Regions from separate parts of the Corynebacterium comes genome, predicted to be linked through region 2. Evidence: riboswitches for the same ligand, from Rfam matches in the RefSeq annotation. Region 2 holds a riboswitch; the other holds the start of a gene.
The links. Region 2 has a riboswitch for cyclic di-AMP ahead of CETAM_RS08855 (C40 family peptidase). Riboswitches for the same ligand answer to the same signal wherever they lie in the genome.
Positions count from the first base shown of each region.

Region 1 (6,584 bases), 1.1 Mb from region 2:
CCGCCAGGGGGCGTCATAACGCTTCGGCCCGATCAGCGAGAAGACGTCCCCCTCGCGGCCGTCCTCACGCACCAGCGTGGCGGTCAGTCCCAGACGACGGCGGGACTGCAGGTCGGAGGTCATGCGGAAGACGGGGGCGGGCAGCAGGTGGACCTCGTCATAGATGATCAGGCCCCAGTCGCGGGAGTCGAAGAGTTCCAGCGCCCGGTACTCGCCCTTCGTCCGGCGGGTGACCACCTGGTAGGTCGCGATGGTCACCGGACGGATCTCCTTCCTCTCGCCGGAGTACTCGCCGATCTCGTCCTCGGTGAGCGTGGTGCGACGCAGCAGCTCATCCCGCCACTGGCGTCCGGCGACAGTGTTGGTCACCAGGATCAGGGTGGTCGCCTGGGCCCTGGCCATGGACGCCGCGCCCACCATCGTCTTACCCGCGCCACAGGGCAGGACGACCACGCCCGAACCGCCCTCCCAGAAGGAGTCCACGGCGTAGCGCTGGTAGTCGCGCAGCTCCCAGTTCTCGTTCTCGGTGGACAGGGCGATGGGGTGGGATTCGCCGTCGACGTAGCCGGCGAGGTCCTCGGCCGGCCAACCGACCTTGAGCAGCTCCTGCTTCAGCCGGCCGCGTTCCGAGGGGTGGACCGGGATGTTCTCCGCGTCCACCGGCTCGCCCAGCATGGGGCTGATCTTCTTGTGGCGCCGCAGTTCCGCCAGGATCGCGGGTTCCGCCGACTCCAGGATCAGCCCGTGGGCGGGGTGCTTGTGCAGGCGGACGCGGCCGTAGCGGGACATGGTCTCGGCGACGTCCACAAGCAACGGCTGTGGGACCGGGAACCGTGAGTAGCGCTCCAGCGTCTCCACCACCTGTTCCGCATCGTGCCCTGCGGCGCGTGCGTTCCACAGCGCGAGCGGGGTGATGCGGTAGGTGTGGACGTGCTCCGGGGCGCGCTCGAGCTCCGCGAAGGGTGCGAGCGCGGCGCGGGCGTCACCGGCCGCCGGGTGGCCGATCTCCAGCAGAACCGTCTTGTCGGACTGGACGATCAGCGGTCCGTCACCGAATGCCAAGGGGGTGCCTCCAGAAGGGGGTGCGAATGGTCAAAGGACCATTATCGCACCGGAGTCAAGCCCCGCGGCCGCCGCCGGTGAAGGCCAGGGCGTAACCCACCGCGGGCAGCGAACTGGCCAGGAACACGGTGTGGAGCAGCGCGGCCCCGAGAGCGAGGCCACCGGACAGGGGGAGCGACCCGTCGGTTAAGACAGCGGAGACCAGAACGATGAACGCCATCAGCAGGTTGAGGTTGCAGAGGACCCGGAATCCGATCCTGTGCCCCAGATCCAGGACCTCCGTCTCCTGCACGTCCAGCAGCGAACGCGGGGCGGAATCCCTCGTTCCGATTGTGGCGCGCAGGATGGTCCAGGAGACTGCCAGGGCAAAGATCGAGCCCACGTAGACGATGAAGGCGGCCGGCAGCCACACTCCCGCAACCAGGGAGAAGAACCCGATGGCGACCGTGGTGAGGTACACGGCCACCAGCGTCCTCGTACGTGTCGGTGTGCGCCAGAAATCGAGCCAGCGGGGAGTGAAAGCGCTGAACTTCCCGAAACGTTTCACCCGCCGGGCCTCCCGGGCGGTGGACAGGTCAGTCAAGGTGGGGATCGAAGGCATGAACCAGAGTCTGGTTCAGGTGCCGCGTCGTGTCCACCGGAGGAGCCGCCACAACTTCGGGCCGGTCAACCCAGCAGAACCTCGGTGATGCGGTGCAGCATGAAGCGTTGCACCTGGCCAGTCACCTCATCCAACGCATCCACCTGCCCGCCTGTCACGGTCAGCGGCGTCACGGTGCGGTGCACCGCACGCCCGTGCTTGTCGACGAACCCGACGGTCACCGTCCGCCCGCCCCTCGCCGCCGCCTGCAGCAGGGCCAGTGTCGTCTGGGTGTCAGGTCCGGTGACGGCAGCGCCCGCTTCCTTCGCCCCGTCGGCACGCCGGATCGCGGCGACGGCGGCACTGATCCGCGACTCGTCCAGCTTCTGCGGGCTCCGCGACGGGATGTCCGGGGCGGGCAGGCGGGCAGGCTTCGGACGGATGTCCAGCGCCGCCCCCGTCGCATCCTCGGCGACCGGCTGGAAACCAGCCTCCCGCAGGGCCGCGATGACCTGTACCAACGGGGCCTGCGCCACCGCCACCGTCGGGGCGATCACCCTCAGGGCCACCCGCTCAGCCGCCGGGGTGCGGGCTGCCTCGGCGAGCAACGAGGGTTCGTCGCAACGCAGGTAGCTCAGGGCGGGGCCTCCCCGCAGGGTGCCGTGCCGACGCGCGACGTCAGCGATGAGGTAGGTGATCGACTGCGGGACCTCACCGAGCGTATGGTCCGCCAGCCAGGTACGGATCTCCTCCGCCGTGCGCCCCGTGTCGAGTGCCCGGCGTACGGAGGCCTCCGTCACCCGGTACACGCTGGCGAGGCCCGCGGACTCCAGCTCGCCGATGAGATCCAGCTCGGTCTGCAGCGCGCGGGGCAGGGGGCCGGGGGCCATGATCGTCATATCGCCCTGCGGGATCACGCGTTCCACGGTGCCGGGCGTGACCTCCTCCGCCACCGCGAGGGCATCCGCCGTCGGGTCGAGCAGCGCGCGCAGGACCGAGGTCGCCGTGCCACGGGACAGGGCGCCGATCCAACGGGCCTCATCGACGACGGCGGTGAGGGTGTCCTCCGGCAGCAGGGTCGCGGCGATGGGGTGGGTGAAGAAGAGATCGTCCCGCATCTGCTCATCCGTGACGTCCACGCCGTCAGCCACCAGGGTGAACCGGTTGAGCACCAGCCGCCGCTGCTCCGCCAGGTGCGGGCGTTTCATCGCATCGCCGAGCAGTCGGACCGGCTGCCGCTTCTCGTCCCGGGTGCCGACCAGCCACGGCGCCCACGGCGAATCCAGCCATCCGGACAGCATGGTCAGCCACCTGGTGGCCAGGTCGAGGTCCAGCCACTCGTCGGCCGCCAGGGTGGGGGAGAGGTAGTCGGAGCCCTCATCATCCGCGGGCAGGGGGACAGGCTCGCCGCGACCCAGCAGGCCGGCCGCCACGCCGAGACTGACCAGCCGGTGGATCTCCGCTTCCTCCACGGTGAGAGCCCGCGCCAGCGACGCTACGGCACGGACTCCGACCCCACCCTCTTTGAGCAGCGGCGTCGGATGCTCCCCGAGCAGTTCGATGAGCTGGCGCAGATGCCGCGCGACCTCCAGGCCCGATCCTGCGCCGGCGTGGTCGGCGCGGTCGCGTGCGCGGTCGTCTGTGCGGGTCTGTCCGAGCACCCGTGCCGAAGGAATGAGCGGACGTCGCGTGACGTCCCGGCCACGCAGCACCGCCCGCACCCGGCGGGGCAGCCGCACGGTGCCGGCGTCCACCCGCAGGAGCAGTCCAGCGTTGATCAGCTGCGGAACAGGGAGCGCAGGGTCAGCGTCCACCGCCGCATGTTTCGTCCGTCCCACCCCGCCCGAGTTGAGCAGCGTGTCCAGGATCGCGCGCTGCGGGGAGGGCAGGTCCTCGATCATGGCCGGATCGATTGGGGTCGGTGCATCATCCAGCAGCTGCCAGTCCTGCGGCAGGGAGGCCATGGCTTCGCCCGCGACCCGCATTCCGTCCGCGGGTCCGTAACACAGCGCCAGCTCCCGAAGTCGGGCGAGGGCGGCCTCGACCTGCTCGGGATCCGCGCCTGTCGCCGGGCGCACCTCATTGACGATGTCCGTCTCCGTCACCGGCGCCAGTTCCCCGCCGAGGTTGGCGGTCGCCTCCAACGTGGCCAGCTCGAGCGCGGTCAGCGTGCGGAGGGCGCGTCCCACCGAGGACCGCAGTTGCAGTCGGGCAGCCAGGGGGGTTATGCCCGGGGGTAAGGGTAGGACGACGTCCTGACGGGCGCGGAGCAGATTTGCCAGCTCGCGGTCATCGCGTTGCGCCAACCAGGCACGGAAATCGGGGCTTTCGGGGGTGGCAGACATGGTCCTGTCGATTTTAGTGGCAGTTCAAGTTACTTTTCCGGCACAGGTTTGCAAGAATGTGGGCATGGCTAACGTTGAGAAGAAGGGCTACGTCGATCCGGGCTGGCCGAAGCACACCCCGCGTACTGACGGCCACGTGGTGACCGAAATTACCTCCACCCTGGCTGGTGCGTCCAGCCCCTACGGTGACGACCTCGTTCTTCCGCGTCCCGCGGAAGAACTCGGCTACGTCCACCCGTACACCCGCTTCGTCAAGTAGGTAGTCCGGGACTCTTTCCAGAGACGCCGCAGATCCCCCGCACGTCGACCCTGTCACGGGTCGACGTGCGGGGGATCTGTCGTCGAGGTGTGCGACGCAACAAGGCTCCCGGCCTCGACGCGGAGACCGGGAGCCTTGTTGGGCTGGGGCGCTGTACTACAGGCCGAGTGCGGAGTCGATCGTGCCGCGGTTCGCGCCGTAGAAGGAGTTGAAGTCGTGGCGGTTGGCGTTGTAGCTGGCCTCGAGGCCTGCGGGAACGCCCACGCCGTACTGTGCCAGGGAGTCGCGGACGAGGCCGAAGAGGGCGTCGACGGCGAGATCATCGGAGGAGGTGCCGGCAGCGGAGGCGGTGGCCTCGGACTGCGCGACAACCTGCTGGATCTGGGAAGGTGCCGAGGTGGCGGCCGAAGCGTCACGCGGGGTCGGGGCGGAGTTCAGGCCCAGCTTGGCGGAGCAGGCGGGCCATGCGCCCCAGCCCTGTCCGGCCAGGGTCTTCTCGGCGACGGCGATCTGCTGCTCGCGGGTGGCCTGGTAGGCGTAAGGGGCGAACTGCTGGCCGCCGTAGGCGCTCCAGGTGGAGGGGGAGAACTGCAGTCCACCGTGGTAGCCGTTGCCGGTGTTGATGTTCCAGTTGCCGCCGGCCTCACACTGTGCGAGACGGTCCCAGTCGGAATCCGGGGCGGCGGAGGCGGCCGGGGCAAGAAGAGCTGCGGCGGTGCCGAAGGCTGCGGTGGCTGCGGCGATCTTGGCTGCCGCGGAAAGGGTCTTGCGGGTGTGACGTGCCATGGTGGTGTGTTCCTCTCATGGTCGCCTGCGAGGTGAGCTGTCGGATTCGGGCTGAGGATCACTGTGCCCGGCCTCACTGTCGTGAGGCTTCACCCCAAGGAAAACGGCTCGTGCTCGAAGCCGCTGACCGGTGCGGACCTGATTGGCCCGCGGTGGTTTCCCCGCCCCTGTCCACATGGTTGCTCTTAGGTATCGGATGCACATTCTTGCGCGGCCGCCCGCCTCCTGGACAGGGCTCGGCGTTGGTGGCGGATGAACGGTCCTGCGCTGTGCCTGCCGACCACGATAACGGTTTGTAACGTTTGAGTCACGTTAAACTCACAAATTGATCAGCATTTCTTTGCCGGAGCGAAGATCGGGCACTAAAACTGCAGGTCAAAGTGTCGGCCATCACTAATGTGATTCAGGGCACAGTGGGATGAAGCTTCGGGCATCTCCCCGGGGCGTGTGGGAGCGTCCGGGAATCGCCCTCCTCCGACCCGGAATCCGCCGAGGACCACCCCGTGGAGCTGTTTCCCCGGGACCCCGGAAGGGTAGAGTGATTCCTTCACGAACAACAAGAAGGGACAGGTGGGTACAGTGCCGATCGGCAAGGTGAAGTGGTACGACACCGAAAAAGGCTTCGGGTTTGTCTCCAACCCGGGCGACGAGGACGTGTTTGTGGGCAAGCAGGTGCTTCCCGAAGGTGTTGAGGAGCTGATCGCCGGCCAACGCATCGAGTTCGACTTCGCCGCCGGCCGTCGTGGGCCGCAGGCGCTGCGTGTGAAGGTGCTCGACACCCCACGCCGTCGTCCCGTCCACCGCCACAAGCCGGAGGAGCTGGGCAGCATGGTCCAGGACCTGATGACCGTCCTGGAGTCCCAGATTCAGCCCGGGCTGGCGGCCGGACGTTACCCGGACCGCCAGATGGGCCGCCAGGTCGCGGAGATCCTCCGTGCCGTGGCCAAGGAGCTGGACAGCTAGTCCGCCATGGTGCTCAGCGACCACACGGTGGCGTAGGGGGTTTCCTCGCCGTCGGCGTCGAGGCCGATCATCGCCGAGGAGATTTCCACCACCATGAGGCGGGGGCGCTCGGCGCCTTCGGTGGGCGAGTCGACGGAACCGGGGATCTCCACCTGCTCAGCGTCATAGGCGCCGTGCAACTGCTGGTCATTGGCCGCCGGATCGTCGTAGATCATGAGCAGCTGCCAGTCATGGTCATGGATGGCCTGGGGGATCTCGAGGACGAGGGTGTCGTCCGGTCCGACGGGGAGATTGGGGACCTCACCCTCGGGGCACTCCAGGCCGGGCTCGCACACCAGATAAGGGGAGACCTCGAGGGAGGCGTCGCCTACGCGGGCTGTCACGGTGACGTCCTGCGGCTCAGGGGCGGGCCGATTGTTCCACCAGCCCTGCGCGAGGACCGCGGCGACGATGATGATCACCACGGCGATCAGGAGAGCGAGAAACTGCAGGAGCGACCTCTGCCGCGCCTTCTTGGGTGTGGCCATGGCACATCATCCTACGGGGTGGGGACGAGCTCCACCTCGTAGAGGTCGGGCCAGCGTTTCCC
Region 1 is NZ_CP046453.1:708,031-714,614, forward strand. It holds gene CETAM_RS03470 (DNA repair helicase XPB) at 1-1,062, opposite strand, end outside; gene CETAM_RS03475 (hypothetical protein) at 1,118-1,663, opposite strand; gene CETAM_RS13925 (helicase-associated domain-containing protein) at 1,729-3,987, opposite strand; gene CETAM_RS03485 (hypothetical protein) at 4,052-4,246, shown strand; gene CETAM_RS03490 (resuscitation-promoting factor Rpf1 domain-containing protein) at 4,403-5,032, opposite strand; cyclic di-AMP (ydaO/yuaA leader) riboswitch at 5,040-5,226, opposite strand; gene CETAM_RS03495 (cold-shock protein) at 5,612-5,995, shown strand; gene CETAM_RS03500 (DUF2771 domain-containing protein) at 5,992-6,522, opposite strand; gene CETAM_RS03505 (glutaminyl-peptide cyclotransferase) at 6,534-6,584, opposite strand, start outside.
Region 1: another riboswitch for cyclic di-AMP. It lies ahead of CETAM_RS03490 (resuscitation-promoting factor Rpf1 domain-containing protein); the one in region 2 lies ahead of CETAM_RS08855 (C40 family peptidase).

Region 2 (6,584 bases):
CAAGTACGCCCCGCCGCTCGATCCGGCGAACGAGCAGGAGATCTACCAGGCCATGCTCACGGGTCCGCAGAACATGCCCAAGTTCTCCGATCGTCAGCTCTCCGCGGATGAGAAGAAGGACATTATCGCCTTCATCAAGGCCACGAAGGAGACTCCGTCTCCGGGTGGCTGGGGCCTCGGCGGCCTCGGCCCGGTGTCTGAGGGTATGGCCATGTGGTTCATCGGCATCACCGTTCTCGGTGCCGCCGCTATGTGGATTGGATCGCGTTCATGAGCAACGAAGTGAAGAAGAACTACACCACCCAGCAACTCAACGCGATGAGCAACGATGAGCTCGCGCGTCTGGGTACCGAGCTGGACGACGTCACCGTCGCGTACCGCAAGGAGCGCTTCCCGGTCCCGAACGATCCGGCAGAGAAGCGCGCCGAGCGTGCAGTGATGATCTGGCTGGTCCTCGGCATCATCGCGGCCGTCGCCTTCCTCGGCGTCTACATCTTCTGGCCGTGGGAGTTCAAGAACCTCGGTGAGGAAGGCCATATCTTCCACACCCTCTACACCCCGCTGCTGGGCCTGACCTCGGGTCTCTCCATCCTGGGTCTGGGTATGGCGGTCGTCCTCTACGTGAAGACCATCGTGCCCGAGGAGATCTCGGTCCAGCGTCGTCATGACGGTCCCTCCTCCGAGGTCGACCGCCGTACGCTGACCGCGCTGCTCAATGACTCCTGGACCACCTCGACCCTGGGCCGCCGCAAGGCTCTGCAGGGTCTGCTCGGTGGAGCCGGCATTCTGGCGGGCCTGATCGTCGTCGCCCCGCTGGGCGGCATGATCAAGAACCCGTGGAAGCGTGGCGAGCTGAACGTCATGGGTGACGGCACCCTGTGGACCTCCGGTTGGACCCTCCATGAGGAGGGCGTCAAGCTCTACCTCGGTCGGGACACCGGCGCCATCGCCGAGCAGCACACCGGTGAAACCGGCAGCCACTGGGTCACCACCGGCGTCTCCCGCCTCGTGCGTGTCCGTCCGGAGGATCTGGACGCCGGCGCAATGGAGACCGTCTACCCGCTTCCGGCCTCCTACGTCAACGACGGGGACCTCTACAACCCCGAGAGCGACGTCTACGAGAGCCAGATGCACTCGCTGCACGGTCCGCGTAACTCCGTCATGTTGATCCGTCTGCGCAGCGCCGATGCCGCAAAGGCCGTCGAGCGTGCCGGCCAGGAGGATTTCCACTACGGCGACTACTACGCGTACTCCAAGATCTGCACGCACATCGGCTGCCCGACCTCGCTCTTCGAGGCTCAGACCAACCGGATCCTGTGCCCGTGCCACCAGTCGCAGTTTGATGCACTCCAGTACGGCAAGCCGATCTTCGGCCCCGCCGCACGTGCTCTGCCGCAGCTGCCGATCGAAGTCGATGAAGAGGGTTACCTCGTCGCCAAGGGCAATTTCATTGAGCCCGTTGGCCCTGCATTCTGGGAGCGTAGGTCTTAATGAGCACTAAAATGGCCAAAATCGGCAACAACATTGATTCCCGTTACACGGTGGCGGGACTGCTGCGCCCGCAGCTGAACAAGGTCTTCCCGTCCCACTGGTCCTTCATGCTGGGTGAGATGGCGCTGTACAGCTTCATCATCCTGCTGCTGACCGGTGTCTACCTGGCACTGTTCTTCGACCCCTCGATCACCAAGGTGATCTACGACGGCGCCTACCTGCCGCTCAACGGCGTCGAAATGTCCCGCGCCTATGCCACCGCGCTGGACATCTCCTTCGAGGTCCGCGGCGGACTCTTCGTCCGCCAGATGCACCACTGGGCCGCGCTGATGTTCATGATGTCCATGGTCGCGCACATGTTGCGTGTCTTCTTCACCGGTGCGTTCCGACGCCCGCGTGAGGCCAACTGGATCATCGGCTCCACCCTGCTGATCCTGGGCATGGCCGAGGGCTTCATGGGTTACTCCCTCCCGGATGACCTGCTCTCCGGCGTCGGCCTCCGCATCATGTCCGCCATCATCGTCGGTCTGCCGATCATCGGCACCTGGCTGCACTGGCTGATCTTCGGCGGCGACTTCCCGTCCGATCTGATGCTGGACCGCTTCTACATCGCTCACGTGCTCATCCTGCCGGGTATCATCCTCGGCCTGATCGCCGCGCACCTCGCCCTGGTCTGGTACCAGAAGCACACCCAGTTCCCGGGTGCCGGCCGCACCGAGAACAACGTCGTCGGCATCCGCATCATGCCGGTGTTCGCCACCAAGGCGATCGGCTTCGGTCTGCTGACCGCCGCTGTGCTCGCCCTGATGTCCGGTCTGACCACGATCAACGCGATCTGGAACCTCGGCCCGTACAACCCGTCACAGGTGTCCGCCGGTTCCCAGCCTGACGTCTACATGCTGTGGACTGACGGTGTCGCACGAATCATGCCGGCGTGGGAGCTCTACCTGGGCAACTACACCATCCCCTCCGCCTTCTGGGTCGCCCTGGTGGCCGGTCTGATGGTTGTGCTGCTGTTCGCCTACCCGTGGATCGAGAAGCATGCCAGCGGTGACGACCTCCACCACAACCTGCTGCAGCGTCCGCGCGACGTCCCGGTTCGCACCGGCATCGGCGCGATGGCGATCACCTTCTTCATGCTGGTCACCATCTCCGGTGGTAACGACCATATCGCCCACTTCTTCCAGATCTCGCTCAACGCGATGACCTGGTTCGGTCGAATCGGTGTCCTGCTCCTGCCGCCGCTGGCGTACTGGATCACCCACCGCATCTGTGTCGGCCTCCAGCGCTCTGACCGTGCGGTCCTTGAGCACGGTATCGAGACCGGCGTCATCAAGCAGATGCCGAACGGCGCCTTCGTGGAGATCCACCAGCCGCTCGGCCCGGTGGACGAGCACGGTCACCCGATCCCGCTGGCCTACGCCGGCGCCCGGGTTCCGAAGCAGATGAACGAGTTCGGCTACGCGGACCGCATCGCCCGCGGTTCCCTCCTCAAGGCTGACGAGCAGCGTTACACCGACGCAGCCGTCGACACCGCCCACGCCAACGAGCGTGAGGAGAAGGCCATGCTGGAGAACCTCCAGGAGGCCAACCGCGCCAGGGACCGTGAGGCCGGGCTGCTCGACTAGCCCACCTGCCTGCTGTCACTGCGCTCACGAGCGACGCCCCGTCTCCCCAGTACCTGGGGGAGGCGGGGTTTCGCGCGTGCGCGGTCGCTGGAGGGCCGCTGGAAGGCCGCGCCCCCTGGGTGAGGTTGTCACTTCCATTCCGGGGTGTCGGGGGCGAACCTGCGCCCTTCCTGGACGTGTTGACGCCCCCGTGAAGGCCCCGGGGGGAGTCGTCGGCGGTGTGGCGGAAACGGGCCGTGCGGGCCCGGTCTTCCGGATCGTGATGCACATCACTCGAAATGTCTCATGTGTGCCAGCTCGCCATTGCTGTGTTTTTCATGTACGGCCTCGCAGTTTCCTGAACGTCGACAAAGAGTGTGGTCACGGGTGGGTAACGGGGGGTCTGGTTCGATGGCTCGGCCGCTTTATTCGAAAATCTCCTGGGAGCCCGCTCGGCGGCTCCCTGTGGATAACGTCCCGGTAACGCCCTCCCTCCGAGGTCGGGCATTGGACATTGTTCGTTGCGGTTTCGTAACCTGATCGAGACATTGCGGTACTTCGACAGGAAGTCACCGAATGACTGAACTGAAAATTAAGCCGAATCCCTTCAACGGGAACCGGGGAACCGACCAGCTTCATCTGGGGTACATCCTCCGCAAGAGCGTCCCGCACCAAGGTGTGGGGCGTGGAGCGGGGGAGGGAAGCTTCCGTACATCCCAACCCGACAGCTAACCCGGTAGGCACACTGGAAGATTTGGAGAACCATTCGTGGCTCAGCACCGTCGCCTCAGCAAGTCCCTCACCCGTCGTCTCGCAACTGCCTCGGCAGTTGTCGTGGGTGCCACCGTCATGGCCCCGGCAGTCGCCAACGCGGTCGAGGTGGTAGTGCCGAACACCGGCTTCAGCGTGAACGTCCCGGGTCTGGAGAACGTCCAGGGCCTGGAGACTGTGCCGAACGTGGAGCAGTTCGTCCCGTCCCTCCAGCAGTCCGCAAACAGCTACGTCTCCACCCCTGCGCCGGCCCCGGCCGTGACCGCCGCCCCGGCCGCCTCCTCCAGCGGCCAGGCCATCGTCGACGCCGTCCGCTCCAAGGTCGGTGCCCCGTACGCCTGGGGTGCCACCGGACCGGGCGCCTTCGACTGCTCCGGCCTCACCTCCTGGGCCTACCAGCAGGCCGGCAAGTCCATCCCGCGTACCTCCCAGGCCCAGGCGGCCCAGGGCCAGCAGATTCCGCTGGACCAGCTGCAGCCGGGTGACATCATCGCCTACTACGGTGGCGCCACCCATGTCGGCATCTACGCCGGCAACGGCATGATCATCGACGCCCTGAACTCCGGAACCCCGGTCGGCGAGCGTCCGCTGCACTTCCAGCCGATCCACTCCGCGGTCCGTTTCTGAGCGAACTGCTGCCCTGCCCGCGTTCCCGGTCTCAACCGGGGGTGCGGGCATCGTGCTTTCCCCGACGGGAATGTCACGTGCGACACAGTTGTCCCGACACCTGGACCCCGACCGTCCCGGACCGCCCCCGATGCCTATAGTTGTGCCTGACTTCACTGGCAACCTTTCTCTGAGAGATCCTCCCTTGCGCCTCCACCCGGCCCCCACGCACCGACTCCGTAGGACGACCGCCGCCATCCTGGGGGCGGTCATGCTCACCACCGCAATCACTGCTCCCGCCCACGCCGAAGACATCGACACCCTCATCGCCACGATGGAAGAGGTCTCCCACGAGGCCACCGCCACCAGTGAGGAGGTCAAGCAGCTGCAGACCGAGATCGAGGACGGGTACGGCCGCATCGACGGGCTGCGTGCCGACGCCGAGGCGGCACAGCAGCGTGCCCAGGCCGCCCGCTCAGCCGAGCAGGACCACCAGCAGGAGGTCGACGGCCTCGCGGGGGCGAAGTACCGCGGGCTCATGATTGATCCGGTGACCAACGCCATCGCGGCAGCCACTCCGCAGAATGCCATCGACCGTGCGGCCTACCTGGCGACGCTGACGAGGAACACGGAACGCGCCGTGGAGAAGCTCTCGGACGCGACCGCCGAGGCAGGCCGGTCGCACACCGACGCGGCACGGATGCTGGCTGAGGCCGCCTTCCAGCAGTCGCAGCTGGAGAACCGTCACCGCGAGCTGGCGGAGGAGCAGCAGTCCCTCGAGGTCCGCATCCGGGAGATCGAGGAGAGGGTGTCCGCGCTCGACGCGGAGGCGCGTGCGGCGTGGGAGAACAAGAACAACCCGCTGGAGCCCATCATGTCCGGCGCCGATTCCGGGGCAGTGCCCGCCGCTCTGGGAAAGCTCGGCTCACCCTACGGCTGGGGCGCGGCGGGGCCGGACCAGTTCGACTGCTCGGGCCTGATGCTCTGGGCCTACCAGCAGCAGGGCAAGACCATCCCGCGCACCTCGCAGGCGCAGCTGGCCGGCGGCACCCAGGTGTCGCGGGCGGATCTCCAGCCGGGCGACATCGTCGGCTACTATCCCGGCGTCACCCACGTGGGCATGTACATCGGAAACGGTCAGCTGGTGCACGCATCCGACTACGGCATTCCGGTCCAGGTCGTGTCCGTGGACTCGATGCCCTGGGCAGGGGCAGTACGCTACTGACACATGTCACGGACTCTGCTGATCACCAACGACTTTCCGCCCACGGTCGGCGGCATCCAGTCCTACCTCCGGGACTTCGTGGACACGCTCGACCCGGCGCAGGTCGTGGTCTTCGCCTCCACGCAGGACGCTGAGGCGGCGGCGGCCCATGACGCTGAACTCCCGTACCAGGTGATCCGCTGGCCGCGCCGCATCATGCTGCCCACCCCGGCCACCACCCGGGCGATGACACAGATCATCCGCGACCTGGACATCGACACGGCATGGTTCGGCGCCGCCGCCCCGCTGGCGCTGATGGGGGCCGCCGCCCGCCGGGCTGGAGCGACCCGGGTCATCGCGAGCACCCACGGCCATGAGGTCGGCTGGTCCATGCTGCCCGGCGCCCGACAGGTTCTGCGCCGCATCGGCGACACCGCCGATGTGGTCACCTACATCTCCGACTACACGCTGCGCCGCTTCCGACCCGCCTTCGGCACCCGCCCACATTTCGCGCATCTGCCCTCCGGCGTGGACACCGACTGGTTCCACCCCGACACGGCATCTGAACGCGAGTCCACCCGCCGCAGGTTCAATCTGGGCGACGGGCCCCTGGTGGTGTGCATCTCCCGCCTGGTGCCGCGCAAGGGCCAGGACCAGCTCATCCGGGCATGGCGGACCGTGCTGCGCTCGCACCCGGCCGCGCGGCTGGTCATCGTGGGCTCGGGCTCCTACGGGCGCACACTGCGGAAACTCGCGGCACCGCTTTCCGACGCCGTCGTCTTCACCGGGCCGCTGCCCTCCCCGGACCTGCGGGCGGTGCTGGCGGCGGCCGACGTCTTCGCCATGCCGGCCCGGACGCGTGGCAGGGGGCTGGACGTCGAGGGCCTGGGAATCGTCTACCTGGA
Region 2 is NZ_CP046453.1:1,841,816-1,848,399, reverse strand. It holds gene qcrC (cytochrome bc1 complex diheme cytochrome c subunit) at 1-274, shown strand, start outside; gene qcrA (cytochrome bc1 complex Rieske iron-sulfur subunit) at 271-1,491, shown strand; gene qcrB (cytochrome bc1 complex cytochrome b subunit) at 1,491-3,119, shown strand; cyclic di-AMP (ydaO/yuaA leader) riboswitch at 3,684-3,855, shown strand; gene CETAM_RS08855 (C40 family peptidase) at 3,867-4,496, shown strand; gene CETAM_RS08850 (C40 family peptidase) at 4,681-5,700, shown strand; gene CETAM_RS08845 (glycosyltransferase family 4 protein) at 5,704-6,584, shown strand, end outside.